3 regions of the Allobosea sp. GW823-FHT01F03 genome follow, and region 1 is predicted to be linked to each of the others. Evidence: predicted binding sites of a transcription regulator. Region 1 holds the regulator's gene; each other region holds the start of a gene.
The links. Region 1 encodes LexA, which represses DNA repair genes until DNA is damaged. Its sites were predicted from a motif close to TGTTCNNNNTGTGTTCNG; they were not measured.
Positions count from the first base shown of each region.

Region 2: the regulator LexA is predicted to act here: its motif matches at 3,116-3,133, upstream of AC3RCC_RS21755 (PA0069 family radical SAM protein).
Region 3: the regulator LexA is predicted to act here: its motif matches at 2,105-2,122, upstream of AC3RCC_RS04880 (helicase-related protein).

Region 1 covers NZ_CM179505.1:3,302,917-3,310,711, forward strand. The annotation lists gene AC3RCC_RS15840 (molybdopterin molybdotransferase MoeA) at 1-264, shown strand, start outside; gene gltA (citrate synthase) at 669-1,958, opposite strand; gene gltX (glutamate--tRNA ligase) at 2,269-3,687, opposite strand; gene AC3RCC_RS15855 (ComEC/Rec2 family competence protein) at 3,937-6,123, shown strand; gene lexA (transcriptional repressor LexA) at 6,117-6,848, opposite strand; gene lpxB (lipid-A-disaccharide synthase) at 7,125-7,795, opposite strand, start outside.
Region 2 covers NZ_CM179505.1:4,535,582-4,543,376, reverse strand. The annotation lists gene AC3RCC_RS21765 (site-specific DNA-methyltransferase) at 1-940, opposite strand, end outside; gene rnhB (ribonuclease HII) at 1,188-1,799, opposite strand; gene AC3RCC_RS21755 (PA0069 family radical SAM protein) at 1,881-3,071, opposite strand; gene AC3RCC_RS21750 (glycosyltransferase family A protein) at 3,187-3,672, shown strand; gene ypfJ (KPN_02809 family neutral zinc metallopeptidase) at 3,693-4,583, opposite strand; gene cydB (cytochrome d ubiquinol oxidase subunit II) at 4,684-5,688, opposite strand; gene AC3RCC_RS21735 (cytochrome ubiquinol oxidase subunit I) at 5,700-7,130, opposite strand; gene AC3RCC_RS21730 (uracil-DNA glycosylase) at 7,272-7,795, opposite strand, start outside.
Region 3 covers NZ_CM179505.1:1,058,196-1,065,990, forward strand. The annotation lists gene AC3RCC_RS04870 (DUF3108 domain-containing protein) at 49-876, shown strand; gene AC3RCC_RS04875 (alpha/beta fold hydrolase) at 1,005-1,895, shown strand; gene AC3RCC_RS04880 (helicase-related protein) at 2,214-5,558, shown strand; gene AC3RCC_RS04885 (RNA-binding S4 domain-containing protein) at 5,581-5,892, shown strand; gene fdxA (ferredoxin FdxA) at 6,053-6,391, shown strand; gene AC3RCC_RS04895 (CarD family transcriptional regulator) at 6,783-7,370, shown strand; gene AC3RCC_RS04900 (dienelactone hydrolase family protein) at 7,461-7,795, opposite strand, start outside.

The sequences.
Region 1 (7,795 bases):
GCCCTGCTCGGCATGGCCGAGCCGGAGCGCGACCGCGGCGAGCCGGCGATCCTCGCCGTCGACCTGCCGGCGAATGACGAGCGCCAGGACTATCTGCGCTCGGCCTTCGTCACGGAAGCCGGCGAACGCCGGGTGAAGCCCTTTCCCAAGCAGGATTCCTCGATGCTGGCGAACCTCGCCCGGGCCGAGGCGCTGGTCATCCGGCCGGTCTTCGCCGAGCCGGCCAAGGCCGGCGATCCCTGCCGGATCATCCGGCTGCGCTGACTGGCGGGTCAGCCGCAGCGCCGATAGCGCGTGTGTCGCCGTAGGCGACTTCGTCGATCGAGATGGCCTTGAGGGGCACAGCTGGCGCGACGTTTCGGCCCGTTCATGCTGAAGTAACCGGTACGCGCTGGCGGAGGCTCGCTCGACCCGGCCGAAATGGCAGCTCCCTCGCCGGTGCGGCCGCCACGGTCGAAGCCGACATGGGCGCTCTCGGCTCCTTCCCTCAGCCATTAGCGGCCCTGTCACTCGATCGGACGCTTCTCGTCGTCAGACATCTTCCCGCCGCGGCTTCACATCGACCCGGCAGGCTCTGCCACGTCGCTGGCTTGCGGTCAGGCCACGCCCGAACGGAAAAGGCCGTGACGGTTGCCCGTCGCGGCCCTGGTAATTGCGATGCGTGGCGATCAGCGCCGGCCGATCGGTGCGTAATCGCGCTTCGGCGCGCCGGTGTAGAGCTGGCGCGGACGGCCGATGCGCTGGGACGGATCCTCGATCATCTCCTTCCACTGCGCGATCCAGCCGACGGCACGCGCCAGCGCGAACAGAGCGGTGAACATCGAGGTCGGGAAGCCCATCGCCTTGAGCGTGATGCCCGAATAGAAGTCGATGTTCGGATAGAGCTTCTTCTCGATGAAGTAGCTGTCGGAGAGAGCGATCCGCTCCAGCTCCATCGCGACGTCGAGCAGTGGATCGTCCTTGATGCCGAGCTCGTTCAACACCTCATGCGTGGTCTTCTGCATGATCTTGGCGCGCGGATCGTAGTTCTTGTAGACGCGGTGCCCGAAGCCCATCAGGCGGAACGGATCGTTCTTGTCCTTGGCCTTGGCGATGTATTTCGGGATGTTCTCGACCGTGCCGATCTCCTCGAGCATCTTGAGAGCGGCCTCGTTGGCGCCGCCATGGGCGGGGCCCCAGAGGCAGGCGATGCCGGCGGCGATGCAGGCGAAGGGATTGGCGCCCGAGGAGCCGGCGAGGCGCACGGTCGAGGTCGAGGCGTTCTGCTCATGGTCGGCGTGCAGAATGAAGATCCGGTCGAGCGCGCGCGACAGCACCGGATTGACCTTGTAGTCCTCCGCCGGCACGGCGAAGCACATCCGCAGGAAGTTCGAGCTGTAGTCGAGCGAGTTCAGCGGATACACGAAGGGCTGGCCGATCGTGTACTTGTAGGCCATCGCCGCCAGCGTCGGCATCTTGGCGATCATTCGCATCGACGCGATCATGCGCTGCTGCGGGTCCGAGATGTCGGTGGAGTCGTGATAGAAGGCCGACATCGCACCGACCGAGGCGACCAGAACCGCCATCGGATGCGCATCGCGGCGGAAGCCCTGGAAGAAGCGGGCCATCTGCTCATGCACCATGGTGTGGCGCGTGACGCGATAGTCGAAATCGGCCTTCTGGGCCGCGGTCGGCAGATCGCCATAAAGCAGCAGATAGCAGGTCTCGAGGAAGTCGCCATGCTCGGCGAGCTGCTCGATCGGGTAGCCGCGATAGAGCAGAACGCCCTCGTCGCCGTCGATATAGGTGATCTGCGACTCGCAGCTCGCGGTCGAGGTGAAGCCGGGATCGTAGGTGAACATCCCGGTCTGAGCGTAGAGCTTGCTGATGTCGATGACCGAAGGCCCGATCGATCCAGATTTGACCGGCATGTCGACGGTCTTGCCGTCGACATTCAACTGACTCGTGGTTCCGCTCATGGATGCCGATCCTTTCAGGCTCGATCTCAAATCATCTCGGCGGCCGAATGTCGTTCCGACCGATCACTGGTCATCAGGCGCCGCCCGAAGCTCCACTATGCCGGCTCCAGGGCGGGATATGAGGATGCCGCTGCGGCGAAAAAGCGTTCATCAGACTGATTTTAAAGCGTTTTTGGCCGCGGCTGCTTCCATTGGGGAGCAGCCGCCACGCCGCGTTGCTAGACCATTTCCGAGAGGCGTTCAACAGCGAGAAACATGGCGGTGGCCGTGCGATCCCGCGCTGCGGTACTGCTGCCTCCGCCATGCCGGCTCAGGCGATGTCGGAGAGCCGCGCCAGGGCTTCCTCGCGCCCCAGCACCGCCATGACGTCGAAGAGGCCGGGAGAGGTGGTGCGCCCGGTCAGCGCGGCCCGCAGCGGCTGCGCGACCTGGCCGAGCTTGACGGCACTCGCCTCGGCGAATTCCCGCACGGCCGCTTCGAGCGCCGCGGGAGCCCAGTCCGGCAGCGCCGCGAGCTTCTCTGCCAGTTTCGGCATCCGCTCCCGCGCGGCATCGTCGAGCAGCGCCGCGGCCTTGGGCTCAAGGGCCAACGGGCGCTGGGCATAGAGATAAAACGCACTGTCCAGCAGTTCGACCAAAGTCTTGGCCCGCTCCTTGAGCCCAGGCATCGCCGCCAGGAAGCGGCGTTCGAGCGCCGGGTCGAGTTCGGCGGGCAGTCCACGGGCCGGACCGATCTCGGGCAGGATCGCCTTCAGCGCTTCAAGCAGCTCGCGATCCTCCGACTGGCGCATATAGAGCCCGTTCAGGCTCTCCAGCTTGGCATAGTCGAACCGCGCCGGGGAGCGGCCGATCGAGGACAGGTTGAACAGCGAGATCATCTCCTCGGGGGAGAAGATCTCCTGGTCGCCATGGCTCCAGCCGAGACGCAGCAGATAGTTGCGCAGCGCGATCGGCAGATAGCCCATGGCGCGATAGGCGTCGACGCCGAGCGCACCGTGGCGTTTCGACAGTTTTGCGCCGTCCGGCCCATGGATCAGCGGGATGTGCGACATGCTCGGCACCTTCCAGCCCATCGCCTGATAGATCTGCGTCTGCCGTGCCGCATTGGTCAGGTGGTCGTCGCCGCGGATGATATGGGTGACGCCCATGTCGTGATCGTCGACGACCACGGCGAGCATATAGGTCGGGTTGCCGTCCGAGCGCAGCAGGACGAGATCGTCGAGATTCTCGTTCTGCCAGACGACGCGGCCCTGGACCTCGTCCTCGACCACAGTCTCGCCGGTCTGCTCGGCCTTCAGGCGAATGACCGGCTTGGCGCCGGCCGGTGCGGTCGCCGGATCGCGGTCGCGCCAGCGCCCGTCATAGCGCATCGGCCGGCCCTCGGCCTTGGCCTTCTCGCGCATCTCGTCGAGTTCCTGCGGGGTCGCATAGCAATAATAGGCCTTGCCGGCTGCGAGCATCTGCTCAGCGACCTCGCGATGCCGGGCGGCACGCTGGAACTGGTAGACGGTCTGCCCGTCCCAATCGAGACCGAGCCAGGACAGGCCGTCGAGAATCGCGGCGATGGCGGCATCGGTCGAGCGTTCGCGATCGGTATCCTCGATGCGCAGCAGCATCTTGCCACCATGGCGGCGGGCATAGAGCCAGTTGAACAGGGCGGTGCGGGCGCCACCGATATGGAGGAATCCGGTAGGCGACGGCGCAAAGCGCGTGACGACCTCATCGCTCATGAAGAAGGACTCCGACGGAACGGGCGGATGAAGGGCGAGAGCCGGCTCATGGGCGGTCTCGGCCGGGGCTGACAACCGGCGCGGTCGCTGTAACATGGCTTTGCGGCCGCCGTTAAGCGTCTTCCTGTTCCGGTGGCGAAAGGGAGGCCGATGCTTTCCGCACCGCCCGGGCGTCGCCGAAAGGCCTCCGCGCGCGCCCTCGCCTGGCGGGGTGGGGCAAGGTGGGCGTATCGGCTGTCGCTGAGCCCGGTGTGGACCCCGTCGAACTGGTACGCCCCGCTCCGCGCCATGCTCGAAACCGAGATCGAGCGGCGGCGCCTCTTCAACTGGCTTCCGGTGCCGCTCGGGCTCGGCGTCGTCCTGTATTTCCTCGCCGATCGCGAGCCGAGCCCGGCGGCGCCGCTGGCCGGCCTCGCCCTGTCCGCGCTCGCCGCGCTGCTATTGCGCCACAGGCGCCGCGCCATGCTCGTCTGTGTCGCGCTAGGCGCACTCTTTGCCGGCTTCGGCGCCGGAGCCTGGCGGGCGGCGAGCATCGCGGCACCGGCGCTCTCCCGGCTCCATGTCGGCAAGATCACCGGTTTCGTCGAGACGCTGGAGCAGCGCGAGAAGGGCGTCCGTCTGGTCGTCCTGGTCACCGCCCTGCCGGGCGTCGAACCGCAGCAGCGCCCGAGGCGCGTCCGCGTCAGCACCATCGCGACGACCTTGAAGCCCGGCGATCACATCGTGGCGACCGCGCGGCTCCTGCCGCCGCCTGGACCGGCGCGTCCCGGCGGCTATGACTTCGCCCGCGACGCCTTCTTCCGCGGCATCGGCGCGGTCGGCAGCATTGCCGGAAAGGTCGCGCTGGCACCGGCGCCTTCTCGGCCGTCGCGGCAGCTCGCCTGGAGCATCGCCATCGACCAGGCGCGCAATGCGCTGACCGAGCGCATCGCCACGATCGGCGGCGGGCAGGCGGGCGCGATGGCGGCCGCCCTGGTGACCGGCAAGCGCGGCCTGATCACCGAACCGACCAATGACGATCTGCGCGCCGCCGGCATCTACCACATCGTCTCGATCTCCGGCCTGCACATGGTTCTGGCGGCCGGCACGATCTTCTGGCTGGCACGGGCGCTGCTGGCGCTGTCGCCCGGCCTCGCCCTCTTCTGGCCGATCAAGAAGCTCGCCGCACTCGCCGCCATGTTCGGCGCCACCGCCTATTGCGTTTTCTCGGGTGCCGAGGTCGCGACGGTCCGCTCCTTGATCATGACCCTGGTGATGCTCGGCGCCATCCTGGTCGACCGGCCGGCCCTCAGCATGCGCAATCTCGCTCTCGCCGCGATCATCGTGCTGCTGCGCGAGCCCGAGGCGCTGCTCGGGCCGAGCTTCCAGATGTCTTTCGGCGCGGTCGCCGCGCTGATCGCCTTCGCCGAGCGCTGGCAGGAGCGCTCACCCGACCCGGCCGCTGCGAGCTGGCCCTGGCCCTTGCGGCCGCTCTGGCTCTCCGCAGTCGGCATCGTCGTCACCACCTTGCTGGCGACGGCGGCGACGGCACCCTTCGGCGTCTATCATTTCCAGACCTTCAACCCGTTCGGCCTGCTCGGCAACGCGCTCGCTTTGCCTTTCGTCTCGTTGATCGTCATGCCGGCCGCGGTCTTCGGCGTGCTGGCCTATCCCTTCGGGCTCGACTGGCCCGCCTGGGCCCTGATGGGCTGGGCCTCCGGCCTCGTCCTGCGGCTCGCCCACTGGGTTGCCGGGATCGAGCGCTCGACAGTGGTGCTGCCGGCCTTCGACGCCCTGGCGCTCGCCCTGTTCGCCCTGGCGCTGCTCTGGCTGACCTTGTGGACGACGGCCTTGCGCTACCTGGCGGCACTGCCGCTCTGCGCCGGTCTGGCGCTCGCCACGGACCCGACGCGGCCGGACATCCTGATCGAGCGCGACGGTTCCGGCATTCTGGTACGCGGCCCCGAAGGGCGGCTCGTCCTCGCAGGCAAGCCGAGCCGTTTCGTCCTGGCGCAATGGCTCCATGCCGACGGGGATTCCCGCTCCCCGGACGATCCGGCCTTGCGAGAAGGCGCCGCCTGCGATGCGCGCGGCTGCGTGATCCGCCTCAGGGACGGCCGCAAAGTCGCCTACACTCGCGACCGCATCGCTATCGTCGAGGATTGCCTGCGCGCCGATCTCGTCGTGACGCCGCTCCATGCCAATGGCAGCTGCACCGCCCGGCTGATCGACCGGGCTGCGCTCACGCGTGACGGGGCGACGGCGCTGGGCTCCTCGCCTGGTGGAAACTGGCGCTCCTACACCGCCGAGGACGCGACGCGCCTGCGGCCCTGGACCCGGGCCCGGCCTGCTCCCGTCGCCGCGCCTTCGTCACCGGAGCCGGGACGCGCCCCTGCCACCTCGCTACCCGCCGCTGCAACGGCGGAGCAGGCGGAGGACAGCGGGTTGCTTCAGTAGCGCCGCATCAGATTGACGAGCCGACCCTGGATCTTGACGCGATCCGGGCCGAGCACGCGGGTCTCGTAGGCCGGGTTGGCGGCCTCCAGGGCAATCGAGGAGCCGCGCTTGCGCAGGCGCTTCAGCGTCGCCTCCTCGTCATCGATCAGGGCGACGATGATGTCGCCGGTGTTGGCGGTGTCCTGCTTGCGGATGACGACGGTGTCGCCGTCGAGAATGCCGGCCTCGATCATCGAGTCGCCGCGGACCTCCAGCGCGTAGTGCTCGCCGCCGCCGAGCATGTCGGCCGGCATGGAGACGCTGTGGCTGCGATCCTGGATCGCCGAGATCGGCGTGCCAGCGGCGATTCGACCCATCACCGGGATGGAAACGGTCGTGCGTCCGTTCTCCTCAGCGGTGGCGGGGCGCGGCTTGGCGAGGTTGGCGGCTGGGGCAGGCGGAGTCTGGCCGAGCCCCCCCTGCACGATGGACGGGCTGAAACGGGCGCGCTGCCCCGGCGCACCGCCGATTCCGTCCGGCATCTTGATGACTTCGAGTGCCCGGGCGCGGTTCGGTAGCCGGCGAATGAAGCCGCGCTCCTCCAGCGCCATGATCAACCGGTGAATGCCGGATTTGGAGCGCAGATCGAGCGCATCCTTCATCTCGTCGAAGGAGGGCGGGACGCCGGATTCGCGCAGGCGTTCATGGATGAAGCGAAGCAGTTCGAACTGTTTGCGTGTCAGCATGATCTCGCCGCCCAGCCTTTCGCATCGGAATCGAAACAAAGCACGAACAACATACCTGTTCGCCATGTGTTCCGCAAGAGAGGTTCAGCACGCTCTTGCAGGGCGTGAAAGCTGTCCTTCTCCTTGCACGCGAAGCTTTGCGGAGAACAAGGCAGCAAGAAGAGACGGAGCGGCGATAGAGCTCAGGCCGGCGATTCCGGGCACGATGATGGCCGTCGCGGCAGTGGGCTTGACCGCCGCGGACTGCCGATCCGCGGCGAATTCGGCGATCCCGCGCTACGATGCCGGCTGCTGCCGCAGCAGCGCCAGCGCCGCATCGACGGCATTGGCGGCCGGGCTCGGGCCGGCGCTGCGCATCCTGTGCTCGAGCGCGGCGAAACCGTCGAGCTGGCGGTCGCGCGCCGCACCGTCGCCGATCACCGCGGTGAGAGCCAGGGCCAGCGCGTCCGGCGTCACATCGTCCTGGATGAACTCGGGAACGACGTTCTCGCCGAGAATGAGGTTCGGCAGGATGACCGTCGGCAGCTTGATCAGGCGGCGGGCCAGCGCCGCCTCCCAGCCGGCACCACGATAGGCGGCGACGGTCGGCACCTGCGCCAGGGCGAGCTCGAGCGTCACCGTTCCGGAGGCGGCGAGTGCCGCGCGCGCCTGACGGAAGGCCGCGAGCTTGGCCGCCTCCCCCGTCACGATCTCGGGTTTCACGGGCCAGCTTGCGACGATCCCGGTAATGGCTTCGACCAGACGCGGCACGGCCGGCAAGACGAAGCGTGCCCGCGGCAATGCCCGGGCGATGCGCGCGATCGTCTCGCCGAAGGCGGGCATGAGGTGGCGGATCTCGGAGCCACGGCTGCCCGGCAGGACGAGGATAAGCGGCGCCTGCGCGTCGGCCCGAACCCTGGCCTCATCCGGCCCAGGGCGCAGTTCCGCGAGCCGCTCGATCAGCGGAT
Region 2 (7,795 bases), 1.2 Mb from region 1:
GCACGCGCGGCTCGCTGCGCTTCGACGGCGCCGTGGCGAAGGCGGCCGGCGGCAGCGGCTCGACCGCGTCGATGCGGGCACGCGCCGCACGGGCATAGGCCTGCTCGCGCTCGATGCCGATGAAATGCCGGCCGAGCGCCTTGGCGACGGCCCCGGTCGTCCCGGTGCCGAAGAACGGGTCGAGCACGACATCGCCGGGATTGCTGGCCGAGAGCATCACCCGGGCGAGCAGGGCCTCGGGCTTCTGCGTCGGGTGGACCTTGGCACCGTCCTTGTCCTTGAGGCGCTCATCCCCGGTACACAGCGGCAGGTACCAGTCCGAGCGCATCTGCAGGTCGTCATTGCCACCCTTCAGCGCCTCGTAATGGAAGGTGTATTTCGACTGCTCGCCGCGCGCCGCCCAGATCAGCGTCTCATGCGCGTTGGTGAAGCGCCGGCCACGGAAGTTCGGCATCGGGTTGGCCTTGCGCCAGACGATGTCGTTCAGCATCCAAAAGCCGAGATCCTGCAGGATCGAGCCGACGCGGAAGATGTTGTGATAGGAGCCGATCACCCAGAGCGCGCCATCGGGCTTGAGCACCCGGCGGCAGGCGGTGAGCCAGGCCCGCGTGAACGCGTCATATTCGGCGAAGGACGAAAACTTGTCCCAGTCGTCGTCGACGGCGTCGACGAGGCTGTCGTCGGGCCGGCGCAGATCGCCACCAAGCTGGAGATTATAAGGCGGGTCGGCAAAGACCATGTCGACGCTGGCCGCAGGCAGCGAGTCGATCGCCGCGACGCAGTCGCCGACGATGACCTGGTCGAGAGGCAGTGCCGGAAAAAGGCCCGTTTTGGATGGAAGGCTCTTGGCCTTCATCCGGGCCCCCAATGCGGGCCGTCCGGTACGCGAGACTTGAATCCGGACGGCGGCATTGGCGGTCCCGGTACGCGAGATACTCATGACGCCCAGACCGTTACGCAACTTCAACGGTCCCGATCTTGGGCCGGTCAGGGTAAAGGCCGGGTTTCCGGCTTGAAAAAAATGCGTCCCATTCTGGGGCTGCAAGATTTGCCTAGTCCGTTGAATATGTTGATTAATTAGTAACGGAAGTTAAGGAAGGGTAAGCGGTGCCTGCCTGCCGTTGCGGCAGTTTGGAAAGCCGCTTCGCGTGCCGATCGAGAGATCGGATTTCGCCTGGACGCAGGCCTCAACGCGTCCAGACGCCCTTCACCGGCGCGAAGGAGTAGCGATGCGCCGGGCAGGGGCCGTGCTCCTTGATCGCGGCGCGGTGCTTTGCGGTGCCGTAGCCGGCATGACCGGCGAAGCCGTAAGCCGGATAGTGCTGGCCGAGCCGTGCCATCATGCGGTCGCGCGTCACCTTGGCGATGATCGAGGCGGCGGCGATCGAGCAGACCAGGGCATCGCCGCCGATGATCGCTTCGCAGGGGAAGGGCAGTGCCGGCGGGTCATTGCCGTCGACGAGGACGAGGCCGGGCGCGAGCGGTAGGGCCGCAACCGAGCGTCCCATCGCCAGCAGCGTCGCCTGCCGGATGTTCAGCCGATCGATCTCGCTTGCCGAGGCACTGCCGATGCCGACGGCGAGCGCCTGCTGGAGGATGGTGTCGAACAGCGCCTCGCGCCGCGGGGCGCTGAGCAGCTTCGAATCGGCGAGCCCGTCCGGAATCGCCTGCGGATCGAGAATGACCGCCGCCGCCACGACCGGGCCGGCGAGCGGACCGCGGCCGACCTCGTCGACGCCGGCGACGAGCTGGCATCCCTGCGCGATGGCGCGCGCCTCATGGCTGAAATCGGCGAACATGGCGGCAGTCTATGCCAGATCGCGCCGCTGCGGTCTGCCCTGACGAGGCCGGCTTCCACAGTGCAGCACCGGCCGGCTTCGTCAGAACAGGCTGAGCTGCGCCTTCTCCTTCTCGGGCTTGACGAAGAGGTCGCTGCGCAGCCGCAGCCGCGCCGTGTTGAAGCCGAGGCGTTCGGCCGCCATCTCGAAGCGCCGGCCGATCATCCAGGCATAGGGGCCGGAGCCAACCTGGCGTTGGCCCCAGGCCGCGTCGTAATCCTTGCCGCCGCGCGTCGAGCGGATCAGCGAGACGACATGGCGCATCTTGTCGGGATGGTGGGTGACGAGCCAGTCCTGCACCAGGTCCTTGACCTCGAGCGGCAGGCGCAGAAGCACATAGCCGGCCTCGCGTGCCCCCGCCGCCCTGGCGGCGTCGAGGATGCGCTCGATCTCGTGCTCGTTCACCGCCGGAATGATCGGCGCCACCAGCACGCTCACCGGAATGCCGGCCTCGGACAGCTTGCGGATCGTTTCCAGCCGCTTCGACGGCGCTGCCGCCCGCGGCTCCATGCCGCGCGAGAGCTTGGCGTCGAGTGTCGTCACCGAGAGCGCGACCTTGACCAGACCCTTCTCGGCCATCGGCGCGAGGATATCGATATCGCGCTGCACCAACGCCGATTTGGTGACGATCCCGACCGGGTGGTTGAACTTGGCTAGGACCTCCAGGATCTGGCGCATGATCCGCAGCTTCTTCTCGATCGGCTGATAGGGATCGGTATTGGTACCGATCGCGATCGTGCGCGGCTGGTAGCTCGGTGAGGACAGCTCCCTTTCGAGCAGCGCCGCCGCATCCGGCTTGGCCGTCAGCTTGGTCTCGAAGTCGAGGCCCGGAGACAGGCCGAGATAGGCATGGCTCGGCCGGGCGAAGCAGTAGACGCAGCCATGCTCGCAGCCCCGATAGGGATTAATCGAGCGGTCGAACGAAATATCCGGGGAGTCGTTGCGTGTGATGATGGTCCGCGGCTTCTCGAGCGAGATCTCGGTCTTGAACGGCGGCAATTCGCCGAGCGAGCCCCAGCCATCATCCTCGTCGAAGCGCTGCTCGGCCTCGTAGCGACCGCCCGGATTGAGCGTCGCGCCGCGCCCGCGCCGCCGCTCCGGATCGATGCGGTGGCCGGCAAAGGCCAGCGCATCGACCGGCGCGACCCGGGCGGAGATCGAGGCCGGCTCGGCATCGCGGCGCTTCAGCGCCTGCGTCGTCGGCGGTCTCGCGGAGGGGCGAGCTTGGGCCATGGGATCTCTCCTCGCCGGAATCGCCGGCCTCACGGTGAATGAATGTGAACAAAAAGAGAACATATGGCAAGTGGCGGGATTGCGACATGTTGCGCTGCGGCATAGGCTCGGGCCCATGCTCTCAGCTGTCATTCGCGCCAATGGCCGTACCGAAGCGCTGGCCGCGACCCTGTCGGTCCTGATTCCAGCGGTGGCGGGCGGCACGATCGGCCATGCCGTGGTGATCGGCACGGGCGACGACAATGAAACCGAGCGGCTCGCCGATGTGACGGGGGCGAGCTATGTCGCAGCCCGCAACGGCGCCGGCTGGGCGCCCGGGGTCGAGCGGGCGCGGGGCGACTGGGTGCTCCTGCTCGAGGCTGGCGACCTGCCCGAGCCAAATTGGACCGAAGCCGTGGAGCGGCATCTGATGACGGCTGCGGCCATGCCGGCCCTGATGCCATTGCGCGGCATCGCCGCGCTACGCGAATGGGGGGCGGTTTCGCTGCGCTCGCGCGGTGTCCGCGCCGGGCTGATCGCGTCGAAGAAGCAGCTTCTCTCCGGCCGCCTGCCGGCCTCGCCGCGCCGGCTCGCCGTGCGCCGCGGCCGGGCGCAGGCGTAAGACCCGCGAGCCCGGTTTCGTCAGAGCCGGTCGGTCTGGAAGGTGTTGCAGGCCTGCATCGAGCCTGAATTGAAGCCGGCGTTGAACCAGCGCATGCGCTGCGCCGACGAGCCGTGGGTGAAGGAATCCGGCACTACGGCGCCGCGCCCGGCCTGCTGCTGCAGCTTGTCGTCGCCGATCGCGGCGGCGGTGCGCATCGCCTCCTCGACATCGCCGGGCTCGATACGGTCCATCGCCTTGATATTGTAGGCCCAGACGCCGGCGAAGCAGTCGGCCTGCAATTCGACGCGCACCGAAAGCTGGTTCGACTCGCGCTCGGAGAGCCGCTCGCGCATCTGGTTCACCTTGGGCAGGATACCGAGCAGATTCTGGATGTGGTGGCCGACTTCGTGGCCGATCACATAGGCATAGGCGAAGTCGCCGCCACCACCGAGCTTGCGCTGCATCTCCTGGAAGAAGGAGGTGTCGAGATAAACGCGCTGGTCGTTCGGGCAATAGAACGGCCCCATCGCCGATTGGGCGGTGCCGCAGCCCGAGCGCGTCACGCCGTCGAAGACGACGAGGCGCGGCGGCTGGTATTTCCGGTTGGCCTGCTGCGGCAGAACCTTCGACCAGATGTCCTCGTTCTGCGCCAGCACCGCCGAGATGAAGCGGCCCATCTCGTCCTTCGGCGGGCCGGCGGATTTGCGCTGCTCCTGCGTCGGTGCGCTGCGCCCGCCGATGCCGCCGATCATCTCGGCGCCGCCGATCAGGATGCGCGGATCGATGCCCAGCGCCCAACCGACCAGGCCGAGCACCACCATGGTGCCGATGCCGATGCCGCCGCGGCCGCCCGGCAGGCCGGCGAATTCGCCGCCGCCGCCACGCCTGTCCTCGAGGTTTTCGGACTGGCGGTAATCTTCCCAACGCATCGTGAGGCCCTTGCTGAAGCCGTGCCAATCTCCGGCAGGCGCGGCCGGAACTCAAGCCTTCATTCGGCTTCGCCCTGCTTGGGCCGATGCGTCGAGGCGCTCAGTGATAGCCGCTATCGGCTTTCACCTTGCCGCGGAAGGTCCAGTAGACGAAGGCGGTGTAGAACAGGATCATCGGCAGGAGGAAGCTGACCCCGATCAGCACGAAGATGTGCGAACTCGGCGCTGCCGCCGTGTCCCAGATCGTCAGGCCGGGCGGCACCAGATATGGGAAGTTCGAGATCGCCAAGCCGAGGAAGCAGAGCACGAAGATCGCGATCGTGAAGGCGAAGGGCGTGAACTCGTGGTTCCCGCGCAGCCGCTTCCAGACCATGTAGCCGCAGAAGGCGGTCAGCACCGGGAAGGGCCAGAGCAGTATGAGGTTCGAGGGCGTGAACCAGCGCTCGGCGATCCGCGGATGGGCATAGGGCGTCCACAGCGAGACCAGCGCCGCGAAGGCGAGCAGGCCGAGCAGCAGGACCTTGGCCTGCCGACGGGCCCGGTCGGCGACCGGACCTTCGGTCTTGAAGACGAGCCAGGTCGCGCCGAGCAGGGCATAGCCGACGACGACGCCCGCCCCGCACATCAGCGTGAAGGGCGTCAGCCAGTCGAAGGGGCCGCCGGCGAACTGGTTGTCGACGACCTTGATGCCCTGGATCAGCCCGCCGAGGATGACGCCTTGGGCGAAGGCGGCGCTGGTCGAGCCGAGCCAGAAGGCGAGATCCCAGATCCTGTGCTTCGGCTTCGCCACCCAGCGGAACTCGAAGGCGACGCCGCGGAAGATCAGCGAGAGCAGCATCAGCGTCACCGGCAGATAGAGGGCCGGCATGATCACCGCATAGGCCAGCGGAAAAGCCACCCAGAGTCCGGCGCCGCCGAGCACCAGCCAGGTCTCGTTGCCGTCCCAGAACGGTGCGACCGAGTTCATCATCTGGTCGCGCTCGCCTTCGTCCCCGGTCGTCGGGAACAGGATGGCGATGCCGAGGTCGAAACCGTCCAGCACCACATAGAGCATCACGGCGGTGCCGATCAGCCCGGCCCAGATCACGGGGAGATACCATTCCATCTGGGTTCTCCTCAGAGCGCCGGCTGGATCTTGTCGTCGCCGGGCTTGCCGTCGCCGAACAAATGGGAGGCAGGCCCCTGGGCCGCCTTCAATGTCCGCTTCGAGGGCTGCTCGGGCGGATCCTCGGGGCTGATCTCGTCGGGTCCCTTGGCGATCAGGCGGTTGATCAGGAGGATGCCGGCGGTGAACACCACGCAGTAGACGAAGACGAACAGCGCCAGCGAGATCGCGACCTCGGCGGTGGTGATCGGCGAGACCGCATCCTTGGTGCGCAGGATGCCGGTGGCGACCCAGGGCTGGCGCCCGACCTCGGTGACGAACCAGCCGGCGAGGATGGCGACGAAGCCGGCTGGCCAAGTGTACTGGGCGATCCAGAGCCAGCGTCGCGATTCGAAGATGCGGCCGCGCGACCAGAGCCAGGCGCCGACCCAGCCGAACAGGATCATCAGCGTGCCGAGCCCGACCATCAGTCGGAAGCCGAAGAAGGGGATCAGCACCGGCGGCCTGTCCTCGACCTTGAAGTCCTTCAGGCTCGGGAACAGCGCGTCCATGCTGCCATGGGTGAGCAGGCTGGCGACGCCGGGGATCGAGATCTCGAAGCGGTTCAGCTCGGCCTTCTCGTCGGGCCAGGCGAAGAGCACGAGCGCGCCGGGCTTCGAGGAATCCCAGTGCGCTTCGATCGCGGCGAGCTTGGCGGGCTGGTAGATCGCGGTCTGCTTGCCGTGGAAGTCGCCGATCAGGGCCTGCAGTGGCGCCGTCAGCGCGATCATCAGGATCGCCATCCGCACCATGGTCTTGGCCGCTTCGGTGCGGTGGCCGGCGAGCAGATGGCGCGCCCCGGTCGCCAGCACCACGAAGGCGGTGGTGAGATAGGCCGCCGTCATCATGTGGGCGTAGCGCAGCGGGAAGGTAGGGCTGAAGACGATCTTCATCCAGTCGACGGGATAGGCGATGCCGTCGCGGACCTCGTGGCCGACCGGATACTGCATCCAGCTATTGGCCGAGAGGATCCAGAAGCCCGACAGCGCCGTGCCGCCGGCGACGATCACCGCCGAGAGGAAATGCAGCCAGGGCGGCACCCGCTTCCAGCCGAAGAGCAGCACGCCGAGGAAGGAGGCTTCCAGGAAGAAGGCGCTCAGCACCTCGTAGCCGATCAGCGGGCCCAGCACATTGCCGGTGACGGCCGAGAACCGGCTCCAGTTCGTGCCGAACTGATAGGAGAGCACGATGCCGGAAACCACGCCCATGGCGAAGGAGACGGCGAAGATCTTGGTCCAGAACCGGGCGAGCAGGTGGAATTTCTGGTCGCCGGTCTTCAGCCAGAGGCCGAGCAGCGTCGCGATATAGGCGGAGAGGCCGATGGTGAAGGCCGGGAAGACGATGTGGAATGAGATCGTGAAGGCGAATTGTATGCGGGACAGCAGTAAGGCGTCGATTTCCATCGCGTCGCTCCGGTAATCCGGCCAGATACATCAGGCCGCGAGACCCTGCGGGCCACAGGGTCTACTTAGAAACCTGATTAATCAAGGCGAGACGCGCGGGCAGCGCCCGACGATGCCGCAGCGTCGCGATGTCGCGATGCGTCACAATGCGTCGATCGCCACCTTCAGGGTCCGCAGATCGCGCCAGGCCAGGCGCTTGTCGAGCGGGCTGCGCAAGAGATAGGCCGGGTGCAGGATCGGCAGGGCAGGGATGGTGCGCGTACCATTGTCGTATTCCAGCCAGCGCCCGCGCGCGGCCATGATGCTCTTGACGTCGAGCAGCGCCATCGAGGAGGGCCGTCCGACACAGACCAGGATGGCCGGATCGACGAGCTCGATCTGGCGCTGGATGAAGGGCAGGCAGATCGCCACCTCCTGCGGGGTCGGCGTGCGGTTCCCCGGCGGCCGCCAGGGCAGGAGATTGGCGATGTAGACCTGCTCGGCCCGCGTCAGCCCGATCGCTGCCAGCATCCGGTCCAGCAATTGCCCGGAGCGGCCGACGAAGGGCAGGCCGGCGCGGTCCTCGTCGGCGCCGGGCGCTTCGCCGACCAGCATCACCCGGGCCGCCGGATTGCCATCGGCGAAGACCAGGTTCTTGGCCGTGGCCTTCAGCGCGCAGCCTTCGA
Region 3 (7,795 bases), 2.2 Mb from region 1:
CGCAGTGCAAGCGAGCTGTCGAACGGTCGCGCCGCCCGGAGCATCGAGATGAAGCCCGCCCTCACGCCGTCCCTGTCCGGGCTCGCCCTCGCGGCAGCCCTGCTCGCGGGCGCGTTTCCTGCCGGCGCCGCCTCGCTCGATGCCGCCTATGATGTTTCCCTGCTCGGCATGACCTTCGGCAAGGCCAGTCTGAGCGGCGACATCGAGGGCAGCCGCTACAAGCTCGATGTCCAGGCCAAGCTGACCGGGCTCGTCGGCGGTTTCACCGGCGGGCGCGGCTCCGGCGCCGCCACCGGCAATCTCAATGCCGGCAAGCTCTCGCCGGCGACCTTCGCGATCTCGTCCGCGAGCACGAGCGAGAGCCGCACGGTGCGCATGGCGCTCGAGCGCAATGCCGTGCAGGCGGTCGAGATCGAGCCGCCGATCGATGCCAAGCCCGACCGGGTGCCGATCAGCGACGCGCATCGGCGCAATGTCATGGACCCGATCAGCGCTTTCCTGATGCCGGTGGAAGGGGGGCGCAACTCCGGCGCCGCCGCCTGCAATCGCACTCTGCCGATCTTCGACGGCGCCGCGCGCTACGACATCAAGCTGAGCTATGCCGGCACGCGCGAGGTCACGCTCGACGGCTATAGCGGCCCGGTTTCGGTCTGCCAGGCGCGCTATGTGCCGATCTCCGGCCACAGGGCGCTGCGGCCGAGCACCAAGTTCATGGCCGAGAACAAGGAAATCTCGACCTGGCTCGCGCCGATCGCCGGCACGACGATGATGCTGCCGGTGCGGATCTCGGTGAAGACGATGATCGGTACCGCGGTGATCGAGGCCTCGCGCTTCAAGGTCGATCCCGGCGTGACGGCGGCGACCTCGCGCAACTGAGCCCGGCGCGGCCGGCCGCTGACAGGCGCCGGCCCGTCCTCGCCACGATGCGCGGCCCTGGTGGCGGCATTGCCGCTGAGGCTGCCGCGGGGCTAGCCTTCCCGCCGCGATTCGACCTTGGAGCCGATATGCCCGGCGATTTTGCCTTGCCACCCGGATTGCGGCGGCGCGACGTGATGGTGCGCGACACCGTGCTTCATGTCGCCGAGGTCGGCGACGGGCCGACAGTGCTGCTGCTGCATGGCTGGCCGGAGTTCTGGATGACTTGGCTGCCCTTGATGAACCGCCTGCATGGCGAGTTCCGGCTGGTCGCGCCCGATCTGCGCGGCTTCGGCGACAGCGCAAAATCGCCCGCGCCACGCAGCGATGTCGGGGCCAACAGCCATGCCGACGACATCGCCGCCTTGCTGGAAGCGCTGGGGACCGGACCGGTCGGGGTCGTCGGCCATGATGTCGGCGCCTATGTCGCCCAGGGCCTGGCGCGGCGCCACCCGCAGCGGGTCGAGAAGCTCCTGTTCTTTAACTGCCCGACGCCGAGCGTCGGTTCGGCCTGGGTGCGCGAGGGCCATGTCAACGAGATCTGGTACCAGTCCTTCCAGCAATTGCCGCTGGCCGAGCAGCTGATCGGCTCCAGCCGCGAGGCTTGCGCACTCTATCTCGGGCATTTCCTGACGCATTGGTGCCATCGCAAGGATGCCTTCGCGCCGGTCTTCGACCGCTGGGTCGAGAACTTCCTGAAGCCCGGCAATCTGCGCGGCGGCTTCGACTGGTACCGCAGCCAGAACGCGGCCCGGATCGCCGCCATCGACGGCCATCCGCCGCCATCGGTGCCGATCCATCAGCCGACGCGCGTGCATTGGGGCCGCCACGACCCGATCCTGAAAGCCGAATGGAGCGCCTTCCTGCCCTATTATTTCGACGATGTCGAAGTGACCTATTGCGAGAATGCCGGTCATTTCGTCCATGTCGAGGCGCCGGACGAGGCGGCCGAGGTGTTCACCGAAGTCTTCGCCGACTGAACTGACGGGGTGCGCGACTATTTTCGCCTTTGCCTCTCGCCTTCCCGTGCAGGAGGCCTACATGAGCGAAAGCGGCCCTTGCGCGCGCAAGTCGGCGAAGGACGGAAATCGAGGGCGATTCAAAATCTTGTGGTTATTGAATCGCTTGCCGCGATATCTCGCCGTGAACGAAACCTGATTCTGCGGGAGTCAGCGATTCGGCCTCGCTTCGTTCCGGACTCGTTCTGTTCACGGCGCGGGTTGCCCTTGGGGCGCCCGACCCGGTAGGGCTGGCTCGGTATTTCGCCGCGCAGGCTGCAGGAAAGCTCCAGCGTCTTGATCCAACCCCGCTCTCTTCCGCCTTCGCTCCGCGCACGCGGTGTCACTGCGGTGCTCGGCCCGACCAATACGGGCAAGACCCATCTCGCCATCGAGCGGATGATCGCCCATCCCACGGGGATGATCGGCCTGCCGCTGCGTCTGCTGGCGCGCGAGGTCTACCAGCGCGTCGTCGAGAGGGTCGGCCCGGAGGCGGTGGCGCTCGTCACCGGTGAGGAGAAGATCAAGCCGGAGCGGCCGCGCTTCTGGGTCTGCACGGTCGAGGCGATGCCGCGCGACCTTGCCGTCGATTTCGTCGCCGTCGACGAGATCCAGCTCGCCGCCGATCTCGACCGCGGCCATGTCTTCGCCGACCGGCTGCTGAATCATCGCGGCCGGGCCGAGACCATGCTGATCGGCGCCGGCACGATGCGGCCGCTCGTCGAGCACCTGATCCCCGGCGCCAATGTGGTGACGCGGCCGCGGCTCTCGAACCTGACCTTCGCCGGCGACCGCAAGATCACCCGCCTGCCGCGGCGTTCGGCGATCGTCGCCTTCTCGGCCGAGGAAGTCTACGCCATCGCCGAGCTGATCCGCCGGCAGAAGGGCGGGGCGGCGGTGGTGCTGGGCGCGCTATCGCCGCGCACGCGCAATGCCCAGGTCGAGATCTACCAGTCCGGCGATGTCGACTATCTCGTCGCCACCGACGCGATCGGCATGGGCCTCAACCTCGATGTCGACCACATCGCCTTCGCCGGCGACAGCAAGTTCGACGGCCATCATTTCCGCAAGCTGCATCCGGCCGAGTTCGGCCAGATCGCCGGCCGGGCCGGCCGGCATCTGCGCGACGGCACTTTCGGCACCACCGGGCGGGCGCCGCCCTTCGATGCCGAACTGGTCGATGCCATTGAGAATCATCGGTTCGAGCCGATTCGCCAGCTGCAATGGCGCAACTCCGATCTCGACCTGCGCTCGGTCCAGGGGCTGCTCGACAGCCTCAACCAGCAGCCGCAGGAGCAGGGAATGACCCGCGCCCTGATCGCCGAGGACATGACCACGCTGGAAATCCTGGCGCGCGACCATGATGTCGCAAGGCTCGCGCAGGGCAGGCCGGCGGTGACGCGGCTCTGGGAGGTCTGCGGCCTGCCGGATTATCGCAAGATCGCGCCCATGCAGCATGCCGACCTCGCGACGATGCTGTATCTTCGGCTGATGCGGCATGGCCGTCTCGATCCGGACTGGTATCGGCGCCAGCTCGATGCGCTCGACCGCACCGATGGCGAGATCGACACGCTGTCGGCGCGCATCGCGCAGGTCCGAACCTGGACCTTCGTGGCGAACCGTCCCGACTGGTTGCCTGATCCAGAGCATTGGCAGGGGGTGGCGCGTCTTGTAGAGGACAAGCTGTCGGACGCTTTGCACGAAAGGCTCGCCAGCCGTTTCGTCGATCGGCGCACGAGCGTGTTGATGCGTCGCCTGCGGGAGAATGCGATGTTGGAAGCTGAGGTCACTGCGGCGGGCGACGTGCTCGTCGAGGGCCAGCATGTCGGGTTGCTGCAGGGGTTCCGCTTTACGGCGGATCCCAAGGCCGGCGGCCCCGAAGCCAAGGCGCTGAACGCCGCCGCGATGAAGGCGCTCGCCAGCGAGATGGAGGCGCGCGCCTCGCGCGTCGTGCTCGCCGGCGACGAGGCCTTCGTCCTGTCGCATGACGGTTTCATCCGCTGGGTCGGCGAGCCGGTGGCGCGCCTCGTCGCCGGCGAGAAGGTGCTGGAGCCGCGCCTGCGCCTGCTGGTCGAGGAGCATCTGACCGGGCCGGCGCGCGAGCAGGTCGAGAATCGGCTGACGCTCTGGCTGAAAAATCACATCACCAAGCTGCTCGGGCCGCTGCAGGTGCTCGAGGAGGCCACGAGCCTGACCGGCATCGCGCGCGGCATCGCCTTCCAGGCGGCCGAGGCGCTGGGCGTGCTCGAGCGCGCCAAGGTCGGCGAGGAGATGAAGACCCTCGACCAGGAGGGGCGGGCGGGCCTGCGCCAGCTCGGCATGCGCTTCGGCGCCTTCCATCTCTATGTGCCGGCCCTGCTGAAGCCGGCACCGCGGGCGCTCGCAGCCCAGCTCTGGGCGCTGAAGCATGACGGACCGGAGCAGGGCGGGCTGGACGACATCGCCCATCTCGCCTCGTCCGGCCGGACCTCCTTCCCGGCCAACAAGGACGTGCCGAAGGGGCTGTATCGCGCCGCCGGCTATCGCGTCTGCGGCGAACGGGCGGTGCGCGTCGACATTCTCGAGCGCCTTGCCGACCTGATTCGCCCGGCTATCGCCTATCGCCCCGGCGTCACGCTCGGCCAGCCGCCGGCGGGTGCCGCCGACCAGGACGGCTTCGTCGCCACCGGCGCGATGACCTCGCTCGTCGGCTGCGCCGGCGAGGACTTCGCCTCGATCCTGCGCTCGCTCGGCTATGTCTCGGTGAAGCGGGCAGGGCCGGCGATCACCGTGCCGCTCGCGGCGACACCGGAGCCTATCGTGGCGGCCCCGGCCATTGAGGTCGAGGCTGCGCCTGCGGGTGAGGGCGAGGTCGCAGCCGAGACGGTTGTGGCCGAGAGCCCCGATGCCCTGGATGCAGAGGCCCCGTCCGAAGCTTCGGCTTCCGAGGGCGAGGCGCCGGAAGCCACGCTGAACGAAACGCCGGATGCGCCTGTGCTCACCGAGGCCGAGATTGCGGCCGCGCCTGGTGAGGCCATCGCGGCCACCGCCGAGGCCGAGCAGTCCGACATGTCCGAACCGGCCCCGGCCGAGGCGGCTGCTTCGGAAGCGCCGGCGAGTGCAGCTCCCGCCGAGGAGCCTGCCAAGCCGGCCGAACCGGAGCTGATCGAGGTCTGGCGCCCGCATCGGCACCAGGGCGGAAGGCGGCCGGAGCAGGGCGCCCGCGGGCGTCGCCAGGACCGTCGCCCCGGCCAGCAGGGCGCAGCGGCGCCGGCTGGCGAAGCCGGAGGCGGACCGCGTCCCGAAGGTGGCCAGCGGCCGAATCGCAATCGCTGGCGCGAAGGCGGCTGGAACGGCCAGCGCCCGGTGGCGGGCGGGCAGGCTCCCGCTGCGGACGCGGCGGGCGGTGCGCCGGAGCGGCAGGGACGCGGCGGCCGGCCGGAAGGTGGCAACCGACCCGAGCGCGGTCCGCGGCCGGAGTTCAGGCGCAATGAGGGGCGGCCGGGCGGTGGTCCGCGTCGCGACGAGCGCGGCGGCAAGGAGCAGCGTTTCCAGGCGCCGGCCAAGCCGCGTGCCGCCGAGCGCCAGCCGGATCCGGATTCGCCTTTCGCCAAGCTGCTCGCCCTGAAGGCGCAGCTCGAAGGTGGCGACGGGCGCAAGGGCTGAGGCATCAGGGCGAGGGCCGCGATTGCGCGAGGACCGGCAACGTCTCGACAAATGGCTCTGGTTCGCGCGCTTCGCCCGCAACCGCCCCGCCGCCGTGCGTCTGGTGGAGGACGGCCATGTCCGGGTTGCAGGCAAGCGGATCGAGAACCCGGCGCTCGGGCTCAAGCTCGGGGATGTCCTGACGCTGGCTCTCCCGCATGCGACGCTGGTCGTGGCGTTGCGTGCGCTCGGCGAGCGCCGCGGCTCCTACGAGCAGGCGCAGGCGCTTTACGAGGTGCTCGGCGGCGACCAGCGCGGCGATGCGTCGCTTGCGCCGGGGGAACCGAAGGGATAGATCGCGAGAATTGTGCGGCCGGCGTTGGCGCGGCCCGCCAGAATGTTTCCGGAACGCCCGTTCCGGCAGAATTTCTATCCCGTTTCCGGCCGAATTCCGGCCTTGAAACACTCTCTCGCCCGGTTCTAAGGATGCGCCGGTCGATCGGAAGGACAGCGCCATGACCTATGTGGTCACCGAGAACTGCATCAAGTGCAAGTATATGGATTGCGTCGAGGTCTGTCCGGTAGACTGTTTCTACGAAGGCGAGAACATGCTCGTCATTCATCCCGACGAGTGCATCGATTGCGGCGTCTGCGAGCCGGAATGCCCGGCCGAGGCGATCAAGCCCGATACCGAGCCGGGCCTCGACAGCTGGCTGCAGCTCAACTCGAAATATGCTTCGAGCTGGCCGAACATCACGCAGAAGAAAGAGCCGCCTGCCGACGCCAAGGAGTTCGACGGCGTACCCGGCAAGCTCGACGCGCATTTCTCGCCCAACCCCGGCGAAGGCGACTGAACCTGCCGTTTGGGCAGGTCGATGGCAGGGCTGCGGATGGCGGGTCGATCAGGCCCGCTGACGCGGCCATAAACCGTTTACCTTTGATTCGGCGCGTTTTTTGTGGTATCCATTTGCCACAGTCGAGTTCGTTCCGCTTGCCCCTGCGAGAATTCATGATCGGGGCGCCCCCTTAAACGCAGCGAGCAAAGCTACCGGTGCCAAGTCCGGGGCTGTGCGAACTTCGTGTCTGGTGGCCATCAAGAAACAATCGGCTGAGGGAGCGTGTCGCGCCGGGAGATGACTGTCAAAGTCGCATCCGTCGCGTCCGGCAGAGTGTCGCTGGTTATTCCGACCAGCGACTGAAAGTCGCGTCTCCGCTTATAGCGGACCGATGAGGAGTTGAAACGGCATGACCACTGCGAAGAAAGCTGCTGTGCGCCTGGGTTTCAAGACTGGCGAGTTCGTCGTCTATCCGTCCCATGGTGTCGGTCAGATCACGGCGATCGAGGAGCAGGAGGTTGCCGGCTTCAAGCTCGAGCTGTTCGTCGTCAGCTTCGCCAAGGACAAGATGACTCTGCGCGTGCCCACCGCCAAGGCCGCCAGTGTCGGTCTGCGCAAGCTCGCCGATGGCGAGGTCGTCGCCAAGGCGCTCGCGACGCTGACCGGCCGCGCCCGCGTCAAGCGTACCATGTGGTCGCGCCGCGCCCAGGAATACGAAGCGAAGATCAATTCCGGCGACCTCGTCGCCATCGCCGAAGTGGTGCGTGATCTCTATCGCTCCGAGGCGCAGCCCGAGCAGTCCTATTCCGAGCGCCAGCTCTATGAGGCGGCGATCGACCGGATGACGCGCGAGATCGCCGCCGTCGACGAGATTACCGAGACCGAGGCGCTGAAGAAGATCGAGACCCAGCTCGCCAAGTCGCCGCGCCGCGCCAGCAAGGCCGAGGCCGTTGAGGCCGAGGACGGCGACGAGGACCTGCAGGAGGAGGCCGCCTGAGGCGGTTTGCATGACCGGATATCGAGGCCCGGCGGAGCGATCCGCCGGGCCTTTTTCTTGGACAGCCCGACGGAGCGCGGCATCGGGCCGTCAGGCCGCCCCGGTCTCGGCGGCGAGGAAGGCGACGGTACGCTCCCAGGCGAGCCTGGCGGCGGCGGCGTTGTAGCGCTCAGCGCTGGTGTCGTTGTGGAAGGCGTGGTCGACATCCGGATAGACGATCGCCTGGTAGCGGATATGGGCGGCCTTCAGCGCGGCCTCATAGGCCGGCAATGCCTCGACCAGACGGGTGTCGCGCGCCGCGTGCTGGATCAGCAGCCGAGCCTTGATCTGCGGCACCTTGGCGAGGTCCGGCGAACGGCCGTAGAAGACGACGCCGGCGCTGAGCTCGGGTGCCGCCACGGCGAGGTCGTTGACTGCGCCGCCGC